Regions from separate parts of the Paenibacillus sp. FW507-14B1B genome, predicted to be linked through region 2. Evidence: a T-box and tRNA genes for the amino acid it is inferred to sense, from the RefSeq annotation. Region 2 holds a T-box; the other holds one or more tRNA genes.
What was found. The T-box of region 2 lies ahead of AC3WJJ_RS21330 (valine--tRNA ligase). A T-box ahead of a tRNA ligase gene usually reads a tRNA of that ligase, here a tRNA-Val.

Region 1: it has a tRNA-Val gene. The T-box ahead of AC3WJJ_RS21330 (valine--tRNA ligase) is inferred to sense a tRNA for this amino acid. The anticodon was not compared.

What each region holds. Positions count from the first base shown of each region.
Region 1 is NZ_JBYSWS010000001.1:1,393,600-1,406,032, reverse strand. It holds gene AC3WJJ_RS06785 (hypothetical protein) at 1-132, opposite strand, end outside; gene AC3WJJ_RS06780 (N-acetylmuramoyl-L-alanine amidase) at 796-1,536, shown strand; tRNA gene AC3WJJ_RS06775 (tRNA-Val) at 1,957-2,029, opposite strand; gene AC3WJJ_RS06770 (hypothetical protein) at 2,172-2,435, shown strand; gene AC3WJJ_RS06765 (GNAT family N-acetyltransferase) at 2,745-3,188, shown strand; gene AC3WJJ_RS06760 (DUF3892 domain-containing protein) at 3,273-3,509, opposite strand; gene AC3WJJ_RS06755 (MBL fold metallo-hydrolase) at 3,584-4,321, opposite strand; gene AC3WJJ_RS06750 (stalk domain-containing protein) at 4,568-5,125, shown strand; gene AC3WJJ_RS06745 (DUF1292 domain-containing protein) at 5,213-5,530, shown strand; gene AC3WJJ_RS06740 (aminotransferase class I/II-fold pyridoxal phosphate-dependent enzyme) at 5,595-7,070, opposite strand; gene AC3WJJ_RS06735 (MFS transporter) at 7,257-8,552, shown strand; gene AC3WJJ_RS06730 (YktB family protein) at 8,619-9,242, opposite strand; gene AC3WJJ_RS06725 (YkzI domain-containing protein) at 9,514-10,110, shown strand; gene gnd (NADP-dependent phosphogluconate dehydrogenase) at 10,308-11,717, shown strand; gene AC3WJJ_RS06715 (hypothetical protein) at 11,701-12,009, opposite strand; gene AC3WJJ_RS06710 (shikimate kinase) at 12,220-12,433, shown strand, end outside.
Region 2 is NZ_JBYSWS010000005.1:21,652-34,084, forward strand. It holds gene murC (UDP-N-acetylmuramate--L-alanine ligase) at 1-1,144, opposite strand, end outside; gene AC3WJJ_RS21325 (bifunctional folylpolyglutamate synthase/dihydrofolate synthase) at 1,205-2,584, opposite strand; gene AC3WJJ_RS21330 (valine--tRNA ligase) at 2,623-5,289, opposite strand; T-box leader at 5,394-5,678, opposite strand; gene AC3WJJ_RS21335 (LysM peptidoglycan-binding domain-containing protein) at 5,877-7,280, opposite strand; gene AC3WJJ_RS21340 (RluA family pseudouridine synthase) at 7,462-8,376, opposite strand; gene hemL (glutamate-1-semialdehyde 2,1-aminomutase) at 8,373-9,668, opposite strand; gene hemB (porphobilinogen synthase) at 9,709-10,710, opposite strand; gene cobA (uroporphyrinogen-III C-methyltransferase) at 10,794-12,350, opposite strand; gene hemC (hydroxymethylbilane synthase) at 12,355-12,433, opposite strand, start outside.

The sequences.
Region 1 (12,433 bases), on a different contig from region 2:
TTCATAAGCAATTAACGTAACCTCTTTACCTGTAAGGCTGGCTATAGCTGCTTCCGCAGCTTTAATAGCATTTATAGTCTGTTCATCGTCACTTAGTGAAGCAATTTTGTATTCATTGGAATGAATGTCCATTTGCTTATCCTCCTTTTGTATTGGTTTACGATTCATGATAGGTTTTCCCATATGGCAGAAATTGAATACAGGTATGACTCTAGAACTTTGCAGACGTGTGAGAACATGGACGGGATCGATCGTAAGTAAAAGCTGTAAGGAATCGCTAATCGCTAAAAATTTTTTAGAAATCTGATTCGCATGTTTGAAATGTGGTTATATAAAGAATAAGTGGGAAGTGGTAATAATCATTCAGCACACGGAAAACAGTATTGCATTCCGAAAGGTTGTTGATTCACCATGAACGCTCTGAAATGGAAAAGAAAAAGACGGTCGGGACTTCGGCGGTTCTTTAAAGGTAAAATACCCTAGCAATTGGAAGATTGCTTAGACTATAAAATCGCTTCCCACGATACAAAGCCCTGCGGATGATCCGTAGGGCTTTTTGTTTGTGTTATTTTGTGTTATAACGGAGCGTATACGCGTTACTCTAAAAGGCACATCTGTTAACGGATGTGTTTTTTTGTGCTATCGCACAAACGGCTTAACAGACTTGAAGAATAAAATAAAGTACCTCATATTGCGAAAGGAGGGAGCAATGGCAATTATGAGAATGGGGTGTGGTGTATCTGTTGCTCTTAGATACTAGGCTGTTATGCAGGCCAAGAATGGAGTTGTAGGTGAATGAAGAAGATTTGGATTGATGCCGGCCATGGTGGGAAAGATCCAGGTGCTGTTGGCAATGGGCTACAAGAAAAAGATATTGCTCTGTCCGTAGCGAATGATATGAAGAGAAGATTAGAATCAAGTTACGAAGATGTACAAGTCATGCTGTCACGCTCTACCGATGTATATCTAAGTCTTACGGAGCGTACGAGTGCTGCTAACAACGCAAGCGCTGATATACTGGTTTCTATTCATTGTAATTCCGGCGGTGGCGCAGGAGGTTTTGAGAGCTATAGGTACACCTCGGCAATGGCTCCATCGGTTGCACTTCAAAATATAGTTCATGCAGAAACCATGGCTGCATTATTACCACTTGGCATAATAGATCGCGGTAAGAAAGCAAAAAATTTGCATATGGTGAGAGAGAGTAGTATGCCTGCCATTTTGACGGAAAACCTGTTTATCGATGTTGCCTCAGATGCGCAGAAACTAAAAACACCTGAGGTGATTAAGGCCATTGTGGATGGACATGTTTCTGGAATTGCCCAGTATTTAGGGCTAAAAAAGAAAGAGGCAACAGAGCCGGTTCGTGATATTCATGTGGTTAGTCCATGGGCAGCGAAAGCTTGGGAAGAGGCAATAGCGAATGGGTATTTTGATGGTACTCGTCCAGGAGCACCTATTACACGGGAAGAGGCTGCAATCGTCATGAGTCGGTTAAGTAAAAATTTGATGAAATTGATCGATGAACGAAAATGAACATTTATGTTTCCCTAATGTTTATTTAATCTCCCATTAAGTTTTATAGATTACTATAAAGATACCCCTTTTTATATAGTAGAAGCCCCTCTAAATCTGGTTAGAGGGGCTTCTTTGCGTAAAGATTTAGATATGATTAGAGAATGATAAATATATAACCTGCGTACGAATATGTTAAAGCCAGCAACACCAGACATGACTCCGCTAGATTTCACGGAATGGATATGAATAAGGAAGTATCCCAGCACTTCCTCCGCTCCTCTGTTGTAAATATGAAAAAAGTGTATTTTTCATAATGATAATCCCATCGCAAGGGTTAGCTCGACGAACCTTCTTAATTCCATTGTAGAAGGGTCTCCTTCATTATTGTATAAAATAAGAGAGAACCCTTGCAGCTTCCGCCACAAGGGTTCTCGATGATGATCTGTAGTGGGCTCGAACCACTGACCCCTACCCTGTCAAGATAGTGCTCTCCCAGCTGAGCTAACAGATCAAAAAGAAATATGTTGTTAAGTAAAGATATTACATATATTATCAGCTGCCCCTATGGGGTGTCAATTGTTTTCTCGTTATAAAATGAGAAGTTCCGGTTCACACTATGGAAAGCATGATTTTCCATAAGGAGCGAAGATAACATGTGTGTAATTAAGCATCTTGGAGACGGTGTAATAAGGATTTGCACTATATTATTGTCTGTCCTCTTATTTAGCGGCTGCAGCATACCTTCAAGAACTGTGGAGTCTGAGAATATCAATCAGCCGACATCGCCAGTGATGATCCATGTGTATGAACGTTCAGTAGAGAAGGATGTTTACTCATCTGATGGAAGACGTGGAGAAAAAATCATTCCAGAGCCTTCTTTGGAGATGGAAGATCATTTACAAGACGTAGTGCATTAATCAGCAAAGGTAGAATATATATTTGAAAAACCGTCGACCATATAGGGTTGACGGTTCTTGGTATGTTTCTTATTCCTCATCCCATTTTCGGGAATAGCCTTTTTTGATGGTATAGAACATGGGATAAATCAATATTACGGATATGATGATTGCCCAAAAAATCGTTCCTCCAATACCGATGCCCAGCAGCCCCTTTCCAAATTAAGCTAATTTGATTTTACTATACAAGAAAACTAAAGTTTTGTATAATAATTCAACTTGATCCGGCGAGATATGCAGGAAATTTTTTGATTGATGAGGTGTTTAATTATGGCAGCAGAGATCATAAATGTGACAACAGAGGAACAGTTACGTGAAGCGCTGGATATTCGTATGGAAGTATTTGTACAGGAACAGAAGGTGCCAGCAGACTTGGAGATCGATGAGTATGACACGCTGGATGCTGATGCTTTTCATATACTTATTAAATATGATGGAGAGTATGCCGCTACAGGCAGGGTTACATATTACAACAAAGACTCTGCTAAAATGCAGCGTATCGCCGTACGCCAAGATTTTCGTTCCAAGGGACTCGGCCGGGTGCTGTTAATGGCTATGGAAACACAGGCGCGGGAACTGAAACTTGTATATTCTGTATTGGATGCACAGTGTCAAGCAGAAGGTTTTTATAATAAACTTGGTTACGTTACGATTTCGGATGAACCTTTCGATGATGCTGGTATTCCGCATGTGCGGATGAAAAAAGAACTATAAGATCTTATTGCATAATCAAAAGACCCCGAACTTGAAGTTCGGGGTCTTTTTACGCTTATTACTTCATCTATGATGAAGAGATAGTTAGAATATCGGCAAATTATCCAAGTTGTTACTAGGATCGCCATCCGCATTGGACCGTAGATGCATTTCATCATCTCGTCCTCGGAATACGTTTAGATTTTTAATTTCTTTGTTTTGGACCATTTGCTGAGCCGTTTTATAATCGACGACATTGCCTGTGTTTAGCTTTAATTGAATGATGTCACCATCACCATTTTTTCTTACGGCCACGACTTCTGCTTGTTGATCTTGGTTCATATGATATCGCCTCCCGTACATAATATCCCCGAGGCAATTGGATTTCTATTCATTATTTCTTAAATTATATAGTTTCAAAGCTCATAAAGACGATGTTGTTCAAGGAATTTCATGACATGGGTTTGACCTAGGTAGTTCTGCATGTTGTCTCCGTAATGCATAAGATAAATCTGCTGCTGGATGTACTCAGGTAGGCTCAAGAGCTCCTGCAGTGTTGTGTGCACCTCACCTCGCCCTTCAAGCTGGCATTCATGCAAAATCACCTCACATCCGCGCTCATTTATTAATTGGGCGAGGAGTCCAGGGGCGAAGATCATATCCGCACTGTAGAAAATACGTTCATTAAAGTAAATGGAGTAACTATCTTTTCCCGGAATGTGCTGTGTGTGGATAAGCTCTGCTCGTATGCCAGGTGAGATATCCACGGCAACTCCTGCCTTCAAAGGACGAACATCAAAAATATCTTCAAGACAGGTGATATATCCTTCCTGAAACAATCCACCTCGTAAGGTGTTGTCCCACAGAGGTTTAACGAGGGTCTCTGCTATATATAAAGGAAGTTTTCGATCGTACATCATTTTCAACTTGAATGCTAATTCCTCCAGTCCACCAACATGATCTGCATGAATGTGTGTGATCAGAACAGCATCAACGGATTCGAAAGAGCGGCCTAATTGATGCAGTGCCATAGGTGCTGTCACACCGCAATCCAGAAGAAGGGTGAAGCTTTTATCAAAGATAAGCGCGTTATTGTTATAGTATGTTTTTGCGAAGGCACTCCCAGTACCTAACATTTGCAATTGTAGCTTCAATGAACTCAACCTCCAGGTGATTAATATGTAAGGTAATAGGTATTAACTATATTTTAACGAATTCTATGTTTATTTACACGGGGTATTCATCAAAAAGTGTCATATAGAACCAAGGAACTAACCAGCGATGCTATAAGTAACAAAAAATTGCCAGTGATTTCAATTTTTTGCGCAACTTTGTTTTTTGGCTTGTAGTATAACCATATAACAACTAGAAAAAGTATACGGAGGTTTGTTTATATGAAAATAAAATGGAAAAAGGTAATAGCCTGCACTTTATTAATTTCGTTACTCGGTGGCAGCTCACTGCTATTTGCAGATTCATTTAATGAACAAGTTCGAGTATGGATGAATGGCAAGGAATTGAGAGATGGCGGGTACTTAATTGATAACAAAACATATATCCCGGTTCGAGATATTGATGGCGCGGTGAATTGGGACAAAAAGAGCGGTAGAGTCGATATTATTAAACCTAACGTACATATTTTTCTGTTTAAAGGGGATACTGCATTCGGAAATGTGAACAGGGGCAAATTGAAATTTAATGTATTTAGCCAGATCGACACTTTAAATGCAGATATACATTCTGTGAAAGTGGCCATATCGGACCCCTCCGGAAAAGTGAAAGATATTCAAACCCAGGAAATGAAAAATAACAACAGTGACAATTTCTGGTTCCGAACGTATGACTTCACCTACGATTTCAACACAATCGGTAAATATTCCGTCGGTTTTTATATTAAAACTTCCGCTGATTCGGCTTTTGTGAAAGTGGCTGAGAAAGTAATCACCGTTCTGAAGTAAGGTATTAGCATTGGTAAATTGACCTAGTTATTCTTCCGTGTTACCATACGGAAGTATGATAATTTAACTGAAGTGAGGTATTTTTTAATGAGCGATCACAAACATGAACACGGAGCTGACTGTGGCTGCGGTCACGATCATGACCACGACCATGAACACGAAGAGTTCGTGCTTACATTGACGGACGAGCAAGGCAATGATGTAGAAATGGTACTCGTAGAGACATTTGATGTCGGCGAGAAATTGTACGCACTACTTCTTGAGCGTGAGAATCCAGGAGCAGATGGCGTCATTCTTCGTATGGAAGAAGAGAACGAGGAAATGGTTCTTTACAATATCGAAGATGAAGAAGAATGGAATGCAGTTGAAGCAGCTTATAACGAGCTTGTAGCAGCTCAAGAATAGTATTTGTTCAACAGCAAAGACCCCGGTGCGTCCACACTGGGGTCTTTGCTGTTTGGTCCCTATTTTAGAATATTGGATCTGCTTCAACGATTACTTTGACGTTCTGAATACTGCGATCTTCCGGTCCTTTAACAGGAAGTCCCACATCCACATGGTCGATAATATAATCGATATTATCCTGCGAGATTACCTCACCCGGCAGAAGGATGGGGATTCCTGGGGGATATACATAGATGAATTCAGCAATAATCCGTCCTGCAGATTCCTTGAACGGTACGACTTCCGTATCTCCATAAAAAGCATCTCTTGGAATCAAGGAAAGCTGAGGAATCTCTGGGATTTTTACGATAAGTTCATTAATCTCATTTACATTATTGTAAGTCTTGGACATATCACGTAGCGCAGTAAGTAGTATTTCAATGGACTCAGAAGTATCCCCTGGAGTAACTAAGCACAAGATATTGTACATATCGCTAAGCTCGACTTCAATATTGTAATGTTCACGTAACCAGTTTTCCGTTTCATATCCGGTAATACCTAAATGGCGTACATGAATCGTTAATTTAGTAGGGTCATAACTGTATGCGGCCTCTCCGCCAAGAATGTCTTCACCAAAACAGTATAATCCTTCGATTTCGTTAATAGCAGAACGAGCATATTGTGCAAGCTCAATCGCTTTGGCAGCCATTTCACGACCGTTCACTGCTAGATTACGACGAGATGTATCAAGCGATGCTAATAAAATGTATGAGGTTGAGGTGGTTGTCAACATACTGATAATCGTCTGGATCCGGAAAGGATTAACATAACCATTCTTCGTATTCACATTAAGGACAGAGCTTTGAGTCATGGAACCACCCAGCTTATGGACACTCGTAGCAGCCATGTCGGCACCTGCTTGCATTGCTGACATCGGGAGGTCCTCATGGAAGTGTATCAGCACACCATGCGCCTCATCAACCAATACAGGGACGTTAAAGCTATGGGCAAGGTCTACAATTTCTTTCAGATTAGCACTTACCCCGAAATAGGTAGGGTTAATGACGAGAACAGCTTTCGCATCAGGATGTCTTTTCAGTGCTTTACGCACAGAGCTAATTGTAATTCCGTGGTCGATTCCTATATTTGAGTCTTGTGCCGGCGATATAAATACAGGTTTAGCACCTGAATAAATAATGGCGGACATGACGGATTTATGAATATTCCGAGGAACGATAATTTTGTCCCCTGGAGAACAAACTGTCATGATCATGGTCATGATCGCTCCGCTTGTTCCTTGAACACTAAAAAAGGTGTAGTCAGCACCAAATGCATCGGCAGCAAGTTGCTGTGCTTCTGCAATAACACCCGTCGGTTGATGAAGGTCGTCCAATGGGGCAATATTAATTAAGTCTATTGAAAGTGCATTATCCCCTATGAATTCCCGGAATTCGGCATCTGTACCGAGTCCTTTCTTATGTCCCGGAATGTGAAACTGTACGGGATTCTTGGCCGCATGTTCTTTAAGCGCGGTGAATAGCGGAGTACGGCTATGGTCCATGGACGCTGTCACAACCTTTCTGTGTCTGAATTGTTTATGATTGTCGATTTGTGTTTTATATAAACAAAATTGAGTATAGCAAAATAGAGGGGGATTGCAAGCAAATGATTTGGAGGCATTTCTTCTTTAAGAACAGGAAACAATAGAGATAAGTGCTTTACAGTATGAGCGATAGGATGTGAGTCCATGACTGAGGTCATTTCCACGGCGAATAAGCGCCGATTGATGTCTCCTTTTTTCTTTGAATTGCTCGCGATTATTTTTTTGGTCGAATTCATAAAGGGTTCACTACTTGTTGCGATTCTTCCAGTATATATGAAAAATGTTCTTGGCGTATCTGGGACGGTGATCGGTGTTGCCTTTGCACTGCAGTACTTAGGCGATAACCTGTTCCGCAGTCCAGCGGGGTGGATTGCGGAACGCCTTGGCTTCAAGACAACGATGACTGTAGCACTTACCATGGTCGTTCTAGGTGTGCTTATCATTGCATTTACCGATGGCCCGATCTGGCTTTCATTCGCCTGTCTCATCCTTGGGACAGGAACAGCTCCGTTGTGGCCTTGCGCGATGACAGGCGCTACAGAAATCTCAGGGCCTAATAACAGCAATGGTACAGCTATGGGGGCCTTGGAGACAGCGGCTCTCGCTGGAACGGGAGTAGGCCCGATTACCATGAATTTTGTGATGGAACACACATCGAAGAATTATCAGACGGCTTTTTTAATCATGATTGGTGCGGGCATTATACTTGTGCTAACAGCGTTATTGCTTCCTGGCAGGGTGAAAATTGCGTTAAAAGCAGAGGTCTCAGCTACTGCTGCACTAACAGGGAATCGACTGAAGGATGGCTTGAACAAGCTTAGGACTAGCGTGAAAGCTACACTTCATGAGGTTAAGACCACGCTGAATGTCAGCTGGTTAGTGTACCCTGCACTATTCCTCCAGTCTTCAGTAATCGGGCTGTTAAGTCCCGTATTGACGCTCTATGTTAGCAATGAACTCGGTGTATCTCCGAATCAGTACAGCTTGCTGCTCATCGTTGGGGGTGGAATTACCGTTCTTGCACTAATACCAGCTGGTAAACTGATTGACCGTTTCGGGACAACACCATTTTTGAATACAGGATTCCTTCTCTGTGCGATAACCTTGTGTATATTTACTCTTTTTAAATCACTTCCAATTGTGTACGGACTAGTATGTGCTGTTGGTGTTGCTTACGCCATGATATTACCAGCATGGAACACCTTTGTTGCCAGTTTAGTTCCCAAGGGGGAGCGCGGAACGGTATGGGGCTTCTTCTTAACTTTACAGGGGTCAGGGATGGTGTTCGGACCAATTATTTCCGGATGGCTATGGGATGGAGTCGGTCATGGTGCTCCATTTGTTGCGAGCGGAATAGTCATGGGAACGTTATTCTTCATTCATCTGTTTCTATCCAGGCGTCACGGTTCAGGGGTTCAATCAAGTCGCGCGAAGGCTTAAATCTATGCAGCTCAATATAGGACAAACAGCCTTAGCTCAAATGAGCTAAGGCTGTTTAAGTTTTGTCTAAAATGCTATCCGGTACAGGGGAAGCAGCGTTTCAAACGTCTCCTGAACTTTTTCAAGCAGTTGTTCACCACTAAGTTTAGCCGCTTCTTCACGAGGAATACGAAGGCCGCACATGACCTCGGCTTTTTTCACCTGCTTTAGCTTATTAATGAGGGCACCCATACGCTCATGATCCATATCCGCATGCGGCGTACCGGTCGGACTCATATGATCGGTGGACCAATAGAACTGATCAGGCAGTTTAGCTTTTATATCGGACATTTTCTTTTCTAGATTGCTTGCAAATACCGTCTTGTTCGGACTTTCATATATGATGGCAAAAATAATGAATAGATGCGATTCGAACATACCGACCTCAAAATGCGGTAACGCTTTATAACCTCGCTTGTTCGCAGCCCAAGCCACCCAAGTGTCAATCGGTGGATTTACCGTTCTTCGTGCGTGCTTAGCAACATGGACGAACATTTCTTCTCCACATACCGCGGATATGTAAGGAGCGATCTCAGCACCTAGAGTCTCAAGCTTGGGACGAACACGCTCGATAAGCACTTCCATGCGGTTCTCTAGCCCTGGAACATTAAAAACATCAAAGTCATCTGCAGTAAATCCGGTAAAACTCATATAGAAACAGCCTCCCTGTAAGTAGTCATAACGTGTGGTTGAGGACAATCCTTTCAAGCCTTTAATTCAGGTGGAAAAGATTATACCTAGGTATCCATCTGGCTTCAAGTTTGGGCCTCAATATTAGAGGGTAAAAATAGTCAATAAACCAAGTTACCGTTACATAAGATGAAGTATAAGATATAGATAAGACAACGTCAAAGAAGTCCAACCGTAATAAATCATCTTAGCCGCATAAGTATAGGAGAAGGAGTACTGAGGAGGGAGTGCCGTGAATAAGAGCGAGGAAGTGGAGTATTGCAATTTGGAACTCCGGTTTGACCGCCGGCATATCCAGGACTTAATTAAGGAATTGATCCAAGAAGGATATTCTCTTTATTGGAGTGAGAACGACGTCCAATTTGTCATATCTATCCGGACGGGTCGAAAGCTTGTAAAACTACGCTTCCAGCGTACAGGCAGCGGATATAAACTGGTCGGTGACTATATGATCAGGGACCCGAAGCTTGCAGAATGGATGGAGAAGCTCATCGAGAACACGCGAGGACATGCGGTTGTGAAGCGGTTTAAAGACAGGCAGATATTAATTGAGAATATTTTGTTTGGAGAGGTCATTCGCCTTGTGGAAATTTCTGGGTACCGGCAGCGCGTGCTCTACCAGAAAGGAACGCCCATGACAGAGCAGGAGATGGTTCGTCTGTTCGAGTCGAAGGAAGGAGAACGACGATTACTGCTATGCAGGCTTGAAGTTGATGATGAGCTGGAGAAGCTGTATGAGGCGATTCAAACCGGAAATGAAAGTGTTGCTGCAGATTGCAAAAAAAGACTCTACGAGCTCTCGCTTGAGTTATTACGACTTGAATGGTAATCAGATTCCTGCACAAACTAAAAAGCACGAACAACACCTCAGACGTTCAGGGGTGTTTTCGCGCGGTCAGTTTTCAAGTGAGGGGGTTCACTTCTCTGCGGAAAAACGTTAATATAGGTGTATTGTGAGTCATCCGCGGTTAATATGCTAGGGATGAATTACGTACAAATATAATGGAGTAAAGGATGGAGAACCAGATGGAAAAACAACAAATTGGTGTGATTGGCCTTGCTGTAATGGGTAAAAATTTGGCTCTAAACATCGAGAGCAAAGGCTTCACCGTTTCCGTATATAACCGCTCTCCGCAAAAAACGGAGGATCTGTTGAAGGAAGCAGAAGGAAAAAACCTCAAAGGAACATTCTCCATCGAGGAATTTGTGGAGTCTCTTGAAACTCCTCGTAAGATTCTAATCATGGTTCAAGCTGGACAAGCTACTGACGGTACAATTGAGCAGCTTCTTCCACATTTGGATCAAGGTGATATCATTATCGACGGAGGTAATGCTTACTTCCCAGATACGGTTCGTCGTAGCAAAGAGCTTGAAGCTAAAGGCTTCCGTTTCATCGGTGCTGGTGTATCTGGCGGAGAAGAAGGAGCGCTTAAAGGTCCTTCTATCATGCCTGGTGGACAGAAGAGTGCTTATGAACTAGTTCAACCGATCTTAACAGCAATTTCTGCAAAAATTAACGAAGAGCCTTGCTGTACATATATTGGTCCAGACGGTGCGGGTCACTATGTGAAAATGGTTCACAACGGCATTGAGTATGGAGATATGCAGCTGATCTGTGAAGCGTATCATCTGATGAAAGATGTACTTGGACTCGATGCTAAAGAACTACATGCTATTTTCTCCGAATGGAATAAAGGCGAGCTAGATAGCTACCTAATCGAAATCACAGCGGATATCTTCTCGAAATATGATGAAGAGACAGGTAAGCCGATGGTTGATCTTATTTTAGATACAGCTGGTCAAAAAGGTACTGGTAAATGGACAAGCCAAAGCTCCTTGGATCTAGGCGTTCCATTGTCCATGATTACAGAATCCGTATTCTCCCGTTTCCTTTCTGCAATGAAAGAGGAGCGTGTGGCAGCAAGCTCTATCTTGAACGGTCCAAAAACGGAAAGTTTCTCAGGCGACAAAGCGGAATTTATCGAAAATGTCCGCAAAGCGTTGTTTGCGAGCAAAATCGTTTCCTACGCTCAAGGTTTCGCACAGCTTCGTGTTGCATCTGACGAATATAACTGGGATCTTCAGTATGGTGAGCTTGCTAAAATCTGGCGTGGGGGCTGTATCATCCGTTCCCGTTTCCTTCAGAACATCACGGATGCATACAACAACAATCCGGAACTGAAAAACTTGCTTCTGGATCCGTTCTTCAAAGAAATCATCGAAAACTACCAAGATGCATGGCGTAAAGTTGTTGCTTCTGCAGTAACTCTTGGTATTCCGGTACCAGGCTTCGCAAGTGCGCTCGCATACTACGACAGTTACCGTACAGCGAACCTTCCTGCAAACCTGCTTCAAGCACAGCGTGACTACTTCGGTGCTCATACATTCAAACGTGTGGACAAAGAAGGCGTATTCCACTTTAACTGGATGGATTAATATCCGTTAAACCGTGAACTACATCACGCAGACATGCGCGAATGTCATCATCATCGGCATGAAAGTGCGCTTTGTTGCCTAGAAGTAGCATAGCAGCTTCGCAGTATCTGCTGAAGCTTTGTAGTAATCGTGGCTTTGAGAGGTCCAGTAGCGCTGGGTCTTTCGAAGCCACTTTTTTTTGTACATAATGTAGAACCCAGATAATATCTTCGCGGCATAGAGGGTGCGAAGGATCTAGAATCATGCTGAGTCTTTTTGGTGGTTCAGGCCTCGTGAATTGGTCGTAAGACATCGTCTTCATATCACTCCTGATCATCATAATCTTGCAAAGGTTATTACTATTTATATGGCAATTTATCAAAAGATAGACTGGTAGAGTAGAAATATATATGGAGCTCTCATTTGGCGCATTTAGGCTAAATAGCTGGATTGTCCAATCTTTTGGGCCTGTGGTATGATATGAAAAAGTTTAATAGGCTGAATGTGCAAATGGGGTGAGGAAATGAATCAAACGGGCCGAAATATCATTCTGATTGGTATGATGGGGACAGGCAAGAGCACAGCTGGGAGTATTATCGCACAGCAGTTAAATTATACACTTGTTGATCTGGATGCAGAAATTGAGAAAGCGGTAGGGAAATCGATACCAGCCATTTTTGAAGATGAAGGTGAGTCTTTTTTTCGTAACGCAGAGTCGGCGGTTCTCGAGAGAGTTC
Region 2 (12,433 bases):
AACTCACGCCTTCGATCTGTTTCTCACCAGCCGGTGAATATATATCTGTGATGATGACCTCATCGGCATCCTCAAACGCACGGCTAAATGCATCAAGTAGGAAGAACGTTCTCGAGTAACGCTGAGGCTGGAAAATCGCTATAATTCGTTTCCCTGTTGCCTTAGCTGCACTGATCGTAGCTTCAATTTCAGTCGGATGGTGCGCATAGTCATCAATGACTAGAATATCATTAACTTCACCAAGCACTTGGAAACGACGTTTCGCACCGTTAAATTTAAAGATTGCTTTTACGATCGCTTCAAACGATACGCCCGCTTTCATGCAAGTTATCACGGTAGCCATTGCATTATATACGTTGTGCTTACCAGGAACTGAGAGTTCAACGGCTCCTAGTACCTGCCCCTTATGAGACATCGTAAAGGAAACTTGACGGTCACCAAGTACTAAATCGGTCGCCATATACTCACAGTCTGAATGAATACCATAAGTGGTGACTTCTACACGATTTAGTTCTGGTAAAATAGCCTGGATATTCGGATCATCACCGCATACAACGGCTGTACCATCTTCTCGAATCTGGCTTAGGAACTGTACATATGCTGCTTTCAATTCATTGAAGTCACCGTTATAGTTCTCCAAATGATCAGCCTCAATGTTCAATACCACACCAAGCCATGGATGGTACTGTAAGAATGAGCCATCACTCTCATCCGCTTCGGCCACGACATATTCACCTTGTCCTGCCTTAGCATTCGTACCCACATTCATAATCTCTCCGCCGATAATGAATGTCGGATCAACACCGCATTCCTCCATAACGAGGGCAATCATTGAGGAGGTTGTTGTTTTGCCGTGCGCACCGGCTACAGCTACTCCCTTGCCTTCATTCAGCAGTCTCGCAAGCATTTGAGCACGATGTAGCACTGGGATATTCTGCTCCTCAGCCGCTACTCGTTCTACATTGTCCCTTGACAATGCCGTTGAGTAAACAACGAGATCTGCTCCATTAACCTGTTCTGCCGTATGGCCAATATATATCTTGGCACCTTTGGCAGCCAGCTTTTCTGTTAATTCTTGGGATGCCACGTCTGATCCCGTAACTTTATATCCCATCTCCAACATTACTCTTGCAATGGCGCTCATGCCGTAGCCGCCTATTCCAATAAAATGAACATGTTCTAATTCTGATGTATTCAACAGATATCACCAACCTTTTTCAGAATCGGAAAGGCCCAGGAGGTTGGAACGCACGTCGGCAATCAGATACAACGTACCAGACACCACCCCAAGATCCTCCGCTTCCGTCCGTGATTTCAACATTTCAAGTGCGTTTTTCCAGTCTTGCTCTATGATGATTTGCAGCGATGGTTTGGCGTGTTTCTCCCGTACCTGCTCTACGATGTCTCCTAACGCCTTGGCGTCCATTTTTCTCCGGAAATCCGGTTCTGTCAGGATAAGCGTATCCACTATAGGCAGTATATGCTTCAAATACGTCTCATGATGCTTATTTGAGAGCATTCCCATCATTAAGTTTAGCTTACGGTATTTATAAATTTTTGGAAGGCTGATGGCCAAGGTTTCAGCACCTTCTGGATTATGGGCTCCATCTAAAACTATACGAGGAGATGAGCTCACCTGCTCTAGTCTTCCTGCCCACTGCGTAGAGTGAAATCCATTCTTGAGATTGTCATCTTCGATCACAAAGGCCATATAGTGACGAAGCACTTCAAGACTCATCATGGCACAAGCTGCATTTGCGCACTGGTGATCTCCCTGTAAGGTAATCCCTATATCCAAACTGCGGAAAGGACCAGTGAAGTGAAATGTCTGGCCTTCCTCATCGCCACCCGTACGCTCATAAGAGAATTGCTCTCCTACGAGATACAGTGTCGCACGATTACGTTCAGCCGCTTCCTTCAAGACCTGAATAGCTTCTGGCTGCGTTACCGTGCTGACTACAGGTACACCACGCTTAATAATTCCGGCCTTTTCAAAAGCGATCTCAGGAATCGTCTCTCCCAAAATATCCGTATGATCCATTCCAATATTCGTGATCACAGAAATAACAGGATGAACCACATTCGTTACGTCCATTCTGCCACCGAGTCCCGTTTCCCAAACGACGACATCAGGAACACTATCCACAGCATAATATAAAATAGCAAGTGCCGTAGAAACCTCAAACATCGTTGGAGAACCAAGCTCTGTTTCCGCCATCTCCCGAACGAGCGGATAGAGCCTATTCGTCAGCTTAAGCAATGTTTCTTCAGGAATGTCTTCCCCATTATAACGAAACCGATTCGTGAATTTCGTAATGTACGGAGAAGTGAAAGTCCCAACAGAATAGCCGCTCTGCAAAAGAACCTCAGTCAAGAATGCGCATGTTGATCCTTTCCCATTCGTGCCTGCTACATGAATGAACTTCAGTCTCCGCTCAGGATTGCCAAGTTGCTCAAGCAATTTCTCAATACGTTCCAGACCTGGCCGAATCCCAAATGGAATCAGCCCGTTGATCCAATCAACCGCTTCCTCGTAGCTTTGTAGAGGGGCTAGCTCAACAGCAGCCCCATTATGGTTCCCCATGCTTCTCACCTTCAGGTCAATATTTAGATAGCTTCTCCTTAGCCTCTTAGCTCTTCAATCCGAGCGATTACCTTACTCCGCTTCTCGGAGTAATCAGCCTGTTTCGCGCGCTCTTCTTCAATCACTTTAGCCGGAGCTTTGGAAACAAAGCCTTGATTGCTCAACTTCTTCTCTACACGCTCTACCTCACTGGTTAAGTGCTGAACTTCCTTTTCAAGACGAGCAATCTCCTGTTCAATATCGATTAAACCAGCCAGTGGGAGATAAAGTTCTACTCCCGTTACGATAGCTGTCATCGCTTTATCAGGTGCCTCAAGGCCAAGGCCCGCTTGGTACTCTGAAGTGTTACAGAAGCGGCGAATATAGTCTGCATTACGTTCAACGATACCCAGTACGTTCTCATCAGCTGCACTGAGCATCAGCTCTATTTTCTTACTCATCGGTACATTTACTTCAGCACGGATATTACGAACAGCTCGAATCACGTCCATTAGCAAATTCATTTCAGCCACAGCATCTTTATTCTCCAGCGAAGCATCGTAAGTCGGCCAAGAGGAGAGCATAACCGTCTCACCCTCATGCGGCAAGTGTTGCCAAATTTCTTCCGAAATGAACGGCATGAAAGGATGAATCAAGCGCATCGTCTGATCGAGAACGTACGCAAGAACGGACTGAGTCTTCTTCTTCGCAGCTTGATCCTCGCCATAAAGCGACAGCTTGGCAAACTCGATATACCAATCACACAAGTCGTCCCAGATGAAATTATAGAGCAGTCGACCTGTTTCGCCAAATTCATAGGCATCAATTAGACGCGTAATATCGCGTGAAGTTTCGTTCAGACGATGAAGAATCCAACGATCTGCAGTTCCTAAATCTCCACTGATGTCGATATCGCTATGTTTGAAGCCTTCAAGGTTCATTAACGCAAAGCGAGATGCGTTCCAAATTTTGTTAGCAAAATTCCGTGCTTGCTCTACCCGTTCCCAGCGGAAACGAAGGTCTTGACCTGGTGTGCTGCTTGTCGAAATCATATAGCGCATAGCATCGGTACCATACTTCTCGATAACATCCAGCGGATCTACACCGTTGCCAAGTGATTTTGACATCTTCTTACCATCAGCATCACGAACCAGCCCGTGCATAAGGACGTCTTTAAATGGCTTCTCATCTGTAAATTCAAGCGCTGTAAATATCATACGAGCTACCCAGAAGTAGATGATGTCATAACCCGTAACTAGAACGCTAGTTGGATAATAACGTTTGAGATCCTCTGTATCTTCCGGCCATCCCAAAGTCGAAAACGGCCATAGAGCAGAACTGAACCAAGTATCCAGCACATCCTCGTCTTGCTTCATGTTCTTGCTTCCGCATTTGGAGCAAGCTTCAACATCATTATGGGCTACATGAACTTCACCGCAGTCTTCACAATACCAAGCTGGGATACGGTGACCCCACCAAAGCTGACGTGAAATACACCAGTCACGTACGTTCTCAATCCACTGAAGGTATGTTTTCTCAAAGCGTTCAGGTACAAAATTAACACCTTCACCTGACTTTTGAGCTTCAATCGCTCTTTCTGCCAAAGGCTGCATTTTAACGAACCACTGCGTTGACAGATACGGCTCAACAACAGCACCGCTACGCTCACTATGACCTACCTGATGAACGTGATCTTCAATTTTAATAAGAACACCAGACTCTTTCAGATCTGCTACGATTTGCTTCCGGCAATCACTACGATCCAAGCCTTCATATTTACCAGCATGATTGTTCATTGTACCTGTTTCATCCATAACCGTAATTTGAGGCAGGTCATGGCGAAGACCCATTTCAAAGTCATTCGGGTCATGAGCAGGTGTGATTTTCACAGCGCCACTACCAAAATCCTTCTCAACATATTCATCTGCAATGACTGGAATTTCACGTCCGATAATAGGCAGGATTAATGTTTTACCAATCATATCCTTATATCTTTCATCCGCTGGGTGAACAGCTACAGCTGTATCGCCGAGCATCGTTTCTGGACGAGTAGTCGCAACGGTAATACTGCCACTACCATCTTTCAACGGATAGGTCAGATGGTACAAATGACCCTGAACTTCCTTATATTCAACCTCGATATCAGATAATGCAGTACGTGCTGCAGGATCCCAGTTAATAATACGTTTACCGCGGTAGATAAGACCCTTGTCATAAAACTTCACGAACACTTCGCGAACCGCTTTAGACAGTCCTTCATCCAGGGTGAACCGCTCTCTGGAATAATCGAGGGAAAGCCCCATTTTGGACCATTGATCTCGAATCGTATTCGCGTACTGCTCTTTCCATTCCCATACTTTCTCCAGGAACTTCTCACGACCCAGATCATAACGAGTAATTCCTTGCTCACGCAGTTTCTGCTCAACCTTGGTTTGGGTAGCAATTCCTGCATGGTCTGAGCCTGGAAGCCAAAGTGCATCATAGCCCTGCATCCGCTTAACACGAATGAGGATATCTTGCAGTGTGAAATCCAGCGCATGACCAATATGAAGCATACCGGTAACATTTGGCGGTGGTATTACAATCGTATAAGGCTCGGCGTCCGAACGCTGACCCGCTTTAAAATAACCGCCTTCTTTCCAATAGGTATACCATTTTTGTTCTGCTGCCTTCGGATCATAAGTGGTCGGCATTTGTGCCGAGGTTTGATTTTCCTTTTGCTCCATAATCTCGTACCTCCGTTACTTAGTCAGCATTGCCATACAGAATAATTTTAGCCGTTTGCACTACTTGGAACTTTTTCATTAGAAACAAAAAAAGCCTTTCGTCCTCAAAGGACGAAAGACTGTTGTTCTCTCGCGGTACCACCTTTGTTTCGCACCACTTCGTTCTAGAATGCCTTTAATCCAGACAACTCCAAGTGTTGCGACACTTTACACAGGTAACGGCTGCAGCCGGCATGCTCTATCTTCGTTCATGATTATCATGAACTGAAGTTCAAGCAAGCAACTCCGGGGCGACTTTTCGCAAGATTGGTTCCTGCGGAATCTCTCAGCGCTGCAATTCCGCTCTCTGAAGGCCATTTCTTCCTACTCTTCCCGTTCACAGTTGTTTGTAATTTGCAAATGCTATATACAGTATTACCATATTGTATTCCAATATGTTTAAGTTGACTATAGTCAACTATAACTTGCTCTGGGTGGATAGTCAATATATCACCACAAAGCACTAAAAAAAGCAAATAGGCCGCTCAAGGGTAACCCTTAAGCGACCTGCCTGCTTATTTCCGTTATCGAACGTTTTCTAAGAAAAATCAAGGAATATAAAGAACCTGGCCTTCTTCAACGCTTTGTTCTGACATACGGTTATAAAGTAATAACTCCCTAGGACTCAATTGATATCTCTCAGCAATTACCTCAATCGTCTCTTCGCGCTGTACAATACATAATCGAACTTTACGAAATGGTTTCTCTTCCTGCCGGCTCCCAAGAAACAGAGACTTCCACTGAACATCCTCAACTGTAAGCTGCTCCGCCGATTCAGCAATCGGTTCCTCTACATCACGCGCTGCAATCTCTTGCTGCTCCTGAACAGTTCGGCTTGAACTCAACAGTGATGAAAAACCAACGCCTGACGTACTGTCTACAGTGCTGTTCTTCGTGCTGAAAGCAACTTTAAGTTCTGGCTTTGAAGGAGGTTCCTCCTGATCTGAAGTATCTTCTGAAATAAATGCCGTTTCTTGAACACCGGTATTATCCAGTTTCTCTTCGGATATCGCCCCTGTCTCATCATGCACTATAGGCTGTTCAGTGTCTTCAACTCGCTCTTCCGCGATACCTGGATACCCACTAATATCTGCTTTTTCAACGCGTTCAAAGTTCCAGACATTAGGGTTTGAATCCGTTATACTTTGTGGCTGTGGCGCAGCTACAGGATCTGACACAGGTTGTTCTACAGGTTGAGCGGTTATGAACAGCTCCGATTCCTGCTCTCTATGTAACTGCTCTCTTGGGGCGTTATCAGCACTTTCTAACTTAGCGAACTTCACATGATTATCGTACTCAGACTGAAACCCAGAATCAGGATTCTCTTGATATTGCCCTGTTTGGGAATCATCATACCGCTCGTTAATTGACGTTTCTCCATGAGAACCCGAAATCTGCTCTTGAGCATACACATCCTGACCTTGCACGAATGGATAGGATGGATATGCCGGAGGATTGGCTGCTGGATCATCCACTTGCTGACGATTTCCCCCATCATAACCAAAGGGTTGTTCAGGATATGTTTCAGGAGCATGTACCACCGTAATTTCTTCATCGTTCCAAGAAAGGTCATTCGTTCCTTGAACAGCAGCTTGAATACCTTTCAACGAGAGAACCCCGGTGATATTCAAACTTCGGGTAGACAACAAGTCAACATCAAAATTTTCGATTTCCACGGCAATTTCATCCAGCGAAGATACTCTGTTCATAGGAACCGTAATTTCAACTGGTATCCAATGCTCCAATGGTTCGGACTCGCCCGCTTCGCTGTCGCCTTTATACAGACCTGCTAAGAGCAGATGACCGCGAAGAGTCGCCTGTTCCTCCTGACTGATCACCTGAATATGAGGAATTAATTCAACCTCTTCCAGCTCTTCAATTCCCGGCAGATCTTCTGATAAAATAATGCGTTCATAAATATCAAACCGTAATCCGTAGGACTGGTCGAACACGGGAATGTCCTCCTTTCGGCATATACTATCCGCGGACTATTCCGCGGCATGAGCCCCATTTTTGTTACTCAACTTATCTATATGCCGAAATTGGGGGAGCATGACTTTTTTACAGGCATCATATACAAAATGAAGGTTTCAATTTTCTAGAAAAAGAAAAAAGACCGTTTAAAAACGGTCTCTATTTCCGAAAAAGCTTACTCGCCTGTTCTTCCTTCAGCTGAAGAAGATCATCTGGCCAAGGTGCAACGACCTCGGTGACTTCGCCAGTGAACGGATGGGAAAAGCTAAGCTTCGCTCCGTGCAGAGCCTGTCGGCCAAAGCTAACCGAATATCCCCCATACAGCGAATCCCCGAGTATTGCATGTCCCATATGACTCAAATGAACGCGAATCTGATGTGTCCTTCCCGTCTCCAAGCTCAGGTACAACAAACTGGACTCCCTATATACCTCAGCTTCAAGGATACGTGTAATGGCGGTCTGACCAGTTAATGACACTCTGCGGCGCTGTCCGTGATGCCTGTCTTTACCGATAGGTAGATCAATAACCTTAAGGTCTGGTGACACGCGTCCCTGAACCAGGGCTGCATAGATCCGAACAATCTCTTTTTGTCGCATAGCTTCATCCAGTTTGAGCTGAGCATATTCATTCTTGGCATACAGTACCGGTCCAGTTGTGTCTTTATCGAGTCGATGAATATGACGAACAGCCGCTTCCACTCCGGAGGCTTCATAATAGGCTGCAACAGCATGGTTCAGTGTAATCTCATTACTACGGTCATCCGGATGGACAGCCATACCCGCAGGCTTGTTCACTACAAGACAGAAATCATCCTCGTACAAAATCTCAATATCGCTCCACATCGGCTCAATCCCCGCCTCTCGTGGCGGAAATAATGCCAAACGAAGTCGATCACCTCTCCACTGAATACCATCACTGTGTTGTAGCTTTCTAAGTAGCTTCTCCGGCATACCAACCTGTTCAAGAAGCCACTTCATTGTCGCTTCCTCTCGATCGGATTGACTCGTCAACACCTTGCCGGGTGTCATCTCCAGCCATTCACCACGGCGAACCCAGTTTCCTTGATAGCTCATAGACTTTTGAAGGCATTGTAGTTCGCTTCAATTGTCGCTTCAATGTCTTCCTCCGTATGTGCAGCCGAGATGAACATTCCTTCGAACTGGGATGGTGGAACACTAATCCCCTCTTGAATCATCGCTGCAAAATAACGACGGAATAAATCCAAGTCGCTAGTCTTCGCTGTTTCAAAATTGACGACCTTCTGGTCTGTAAAGAACGGACACACCATCGACCCAACACGATTAATAGAGAGCGGTACTCCGAATTCTCGAGCGTTTCGCTCTAGTCCAGCTTGAAGCTGAGCCCCTCGCTGTTCCAATTGGTCGTAGATTGCAGGAGTCAGCAGTCTCAGTGTAGTATAGCCTGCCGCCATAGCCAGAGGATTACCACTTAGTGTTCCAGCCTGATATATCGGACCCGCAGGAGCAATCTGATCCATAATCTCGCGTTTACCACCGTAAGCACCGACTGGAAGACCTCCACCGATTACTTTGCCAAGGCAAGTCAAATCCGGGGTAACTCCAAAACGCCCTTGTGCACAGTTCAGATCTACACGGAATCCAGTCATAACCTCATCAAAAATAAGTAAGCTTCCATGGTCCGTTGTAACTTTACGAAGTCCTTCTAGAAACCCGTCTTGCGGAGGAACAACGCCCATATTTCCAGCTACAGGCTCTACAATAACTGCAGCGATCTCGCTACCAAAACGTTCAAATGCAAGCTGTACAGATTCTAGGTCATTATATGGAACCGCAATCGTATTCGTTGCTACAGCTTCTGGTACACCGGGACTGTCAGGCAACCCAAGTGTAGCAATACCAGAACCCGCCTTGATCAGCAAGCTATCCGCATGCCCGTGGTAAGAGCCTTCGAACTTAATAATTTTGCTTCGCCCCGTATAACCTCGAGCCAGACGAATTGCACTCATCGTTGCTTCCGTTCCGGAGTTCACCATCCGAACAATCTCAATGGATGGTACACGCTCACATACCAGCTTGGCCATTTCTGTTTCTAATAAAGTTGGAGCTCCAAAGCTTGTACCTCTAGTGGCCGTGTCCCGTAATGCCTCAACGACCTCCGGATGTGCATGACCCATAATGAGCGGTCCCCAGGATCCGACATAGTCTAGAAAGCTGTTGCCATCGATATCAAACACCCGGCTTCCTTCACCGCGCTCCATATAGATTGGTGTCAATCCTACCGATTTAAAAGCCCTTACCGGACTATTAACACCGCCTGGAATATACTGTTTTGCCTCTTCAAAGGCGACACGTGAAGCTTCTTCCTTACGAATACCTTGGCTCATTGTTGACACTCCTATCTGTCCCATAAGACAAAACTATTAATTAACGATTACGAATCCAGCTTGCTGCATCCTTGGAGAAATACGTAATGATAATATCTGCACCAGCCCGCTTCATGCTTGTCAGCATCTCCATTACGATTGCCTGTTCATTAATCCAGCCTTGCTGAGCAGCAGCTTTAACCATCGAATATTCGCCACTCACGTTATAAGCTACTAACGGCAAATCAAATTGATCTCTTAGCAATCTTACAACGTCCAGATAAGCAAGCGCCGGTTTAACCATGAGCATATCAGCGCCCTCAAGCACATCACTTTCTGCTTCACGAAGTGCTTCGCGCACATTTGCAGGGTCCATTTGATACGTCTTACGGTCTCCGAATTGCGGAGCAGAGTCAGCTGCTTCACGAAATGGACCGTAGAAAGCAGAAGCATACTTAACCGAATAAGACATAATCGGAATATGCTCATATCCAGCTTGATCTAAAGCGGTGCGAATTGCCTGCACGAAACCATCCATCATATTCGATGGAGCAATAATATCTGCACCAGCTCTTGCCTGAGAAACAGCTGTGCGCGCCAACAGTTCAAGCGACTCGTCATTCATGACATCTCCATGAACATGACCGTCCCGCTCAAAGGTATGCACCATACCGCAATGTCCATGATCCGTAAACTCACATAAGCAAGTATCAGCTATGACTAACAGATCCGGATACCATTCCTTGATAAGACGTGTTGCTTCTTGAACGATTCCATCATCTGCGAATCCGGATGATCCAACACTATCTTTCGTTTCTGGAATACCAAAGAGGAGTACTGCAGGTATACCAAGCGCAGCAATCTCATCCACTTCGGCTTTAAGCGTATCCAGAGAAAAGTGGTATACACCTGGCATGGATGAAATCTCATTCTTTACACCTGTTCCATAAGCTACAAAAATCGGCTGTACCAGATCTTCAACATTCAGTACAGTCTCCCGTACCATGCTTCGAATACCGGCACTTTGGCGCAAACGACGATGACGTACAATCGCAAAACTCATGTTTATCCCTCCAGGTCAAACGATATCTTGTTGAAATACTTTAGCTGTAAAAGTAATGAATATAAAATAATGTCCACTATAACTCATTTCCTATGGCGACGTGGTTCGTCTTTATTCCACTCACATAACACTTCAACTAGACTTTCTATTGTCGCTTCTTGGGCCATAAGCGATACATTTAGCCCAGCCTCTCTTGCCGTATCTGCCGTTAGTGGCCCGATGCAAGCAATCGTACATTCGCGAAGGCGCTGGAGCAATGCATCCCCTCCCATTCGTTCGAGCGCCCGAATGAGATTTGTTACTGTCGAGGAGCTAGTAAAGGTAACGGCATGGATTCCACCCTCATCAAATAGCTTACACAATTCATGATCATCTTCAGCACAAGAGATGGTCTCATAAATCTTAACATCTGTTACCTGTAGCCCCATTCGGTTCAGTTCCTCTGGCAACCAACTCCGACCAAGGTCTCCTCTGGGAAGTAAGACTTGCTGACCAGCCTTCAGCTCTGATCCAAATGCTTCAATGAGCCCTTCCGCTTGATAGCGTTCCCTCAGTACCTCTGGAACAATTCCTCGTTCACGCAGTGCATTTGCTGTAGCGGGACCAACCGCTGCGATTCTCGCACCCGCTAGTGCACGGATATCCTTGCCTAATTCATTTAAATGCCTGAAAAAGAAGTCAACTCCGTTAACACTCGTAAAGAACACCCAGTCATATTGATTCAGTCTCTCAAACGATTGATGAAGCTGATCAACCATCTGTTTCGAGGTCGGTTTCACGGTCTCTATCACCGGAAATTCGTAAGGTTCACCGCCCAGTTCCTCAATCCGGCTCACAAGTGTACTCGCCTGACTTCGAGCTCTAGTCACAAGGATCCGCTTTCCGAACAACGGAAGCTTCTCTGCCCATTTCAGATGTTCGCGTTGCCGAACAACGTCGCCTACGACGATAACGGCCGGGGCCTGAAAACCTGTCGTTTTTACAATTTCTTCAATATCAGCAAGTGTCCCGACGATTGTATCTTGCTCTGCACGGGTCCCCCATCTTACCAGAGCGACTGGGGTTTGTGGTGATCGTCCATGTGAGATTAGTTGCTGACTGATATATCCTATTTTGGCCACACCCATCATAAAGATGAGTGTACCTGTAGCATGGGTCACCTTATCCCATTGAATCATTCGATCCAGCTTATCTGGACTCTCATGCCCTGTAATGATCGACAGTGAAGAGGCAAGGTCACGATGTGTCACTGGAATACCCGCATAAGCAGGAACACTGATGGAGGAGGTTATGCCTGGAACAATCTCGAACTCAATACCATTTCTATATAGCAGCTCAGCTTCTTCCCCTACTCTGCCAAAAATTGTAGGGTCTCCACCCTTTAATCTGACAACTGTCTTACCTTCTAGTGCAAGATCAACAAGCAACTGATTAATTTCTTCCTGCTTCATCGTATGCCTGTCTGGAAGTTTACCAACATACACCTTCTTAGTCCCCGGCTTCACCCACTGAAGGAAACGAGGAGATGCCAGACGGTCATATACAATAGCGTCTGCTTTTTCGATACATTCCTTACCCTTAATCGTAATAAGCCGAGCGTCACCAGGGCCCGCTCCAACCAAGTAAACCTTGCCCGTCATCCGATCATCCCCTTACTTGTGCCAGAATCTGCTCCGCTCCCATGGCTTTTAGTTTATCGGAAACCTCTATACCTAAAGCCTCA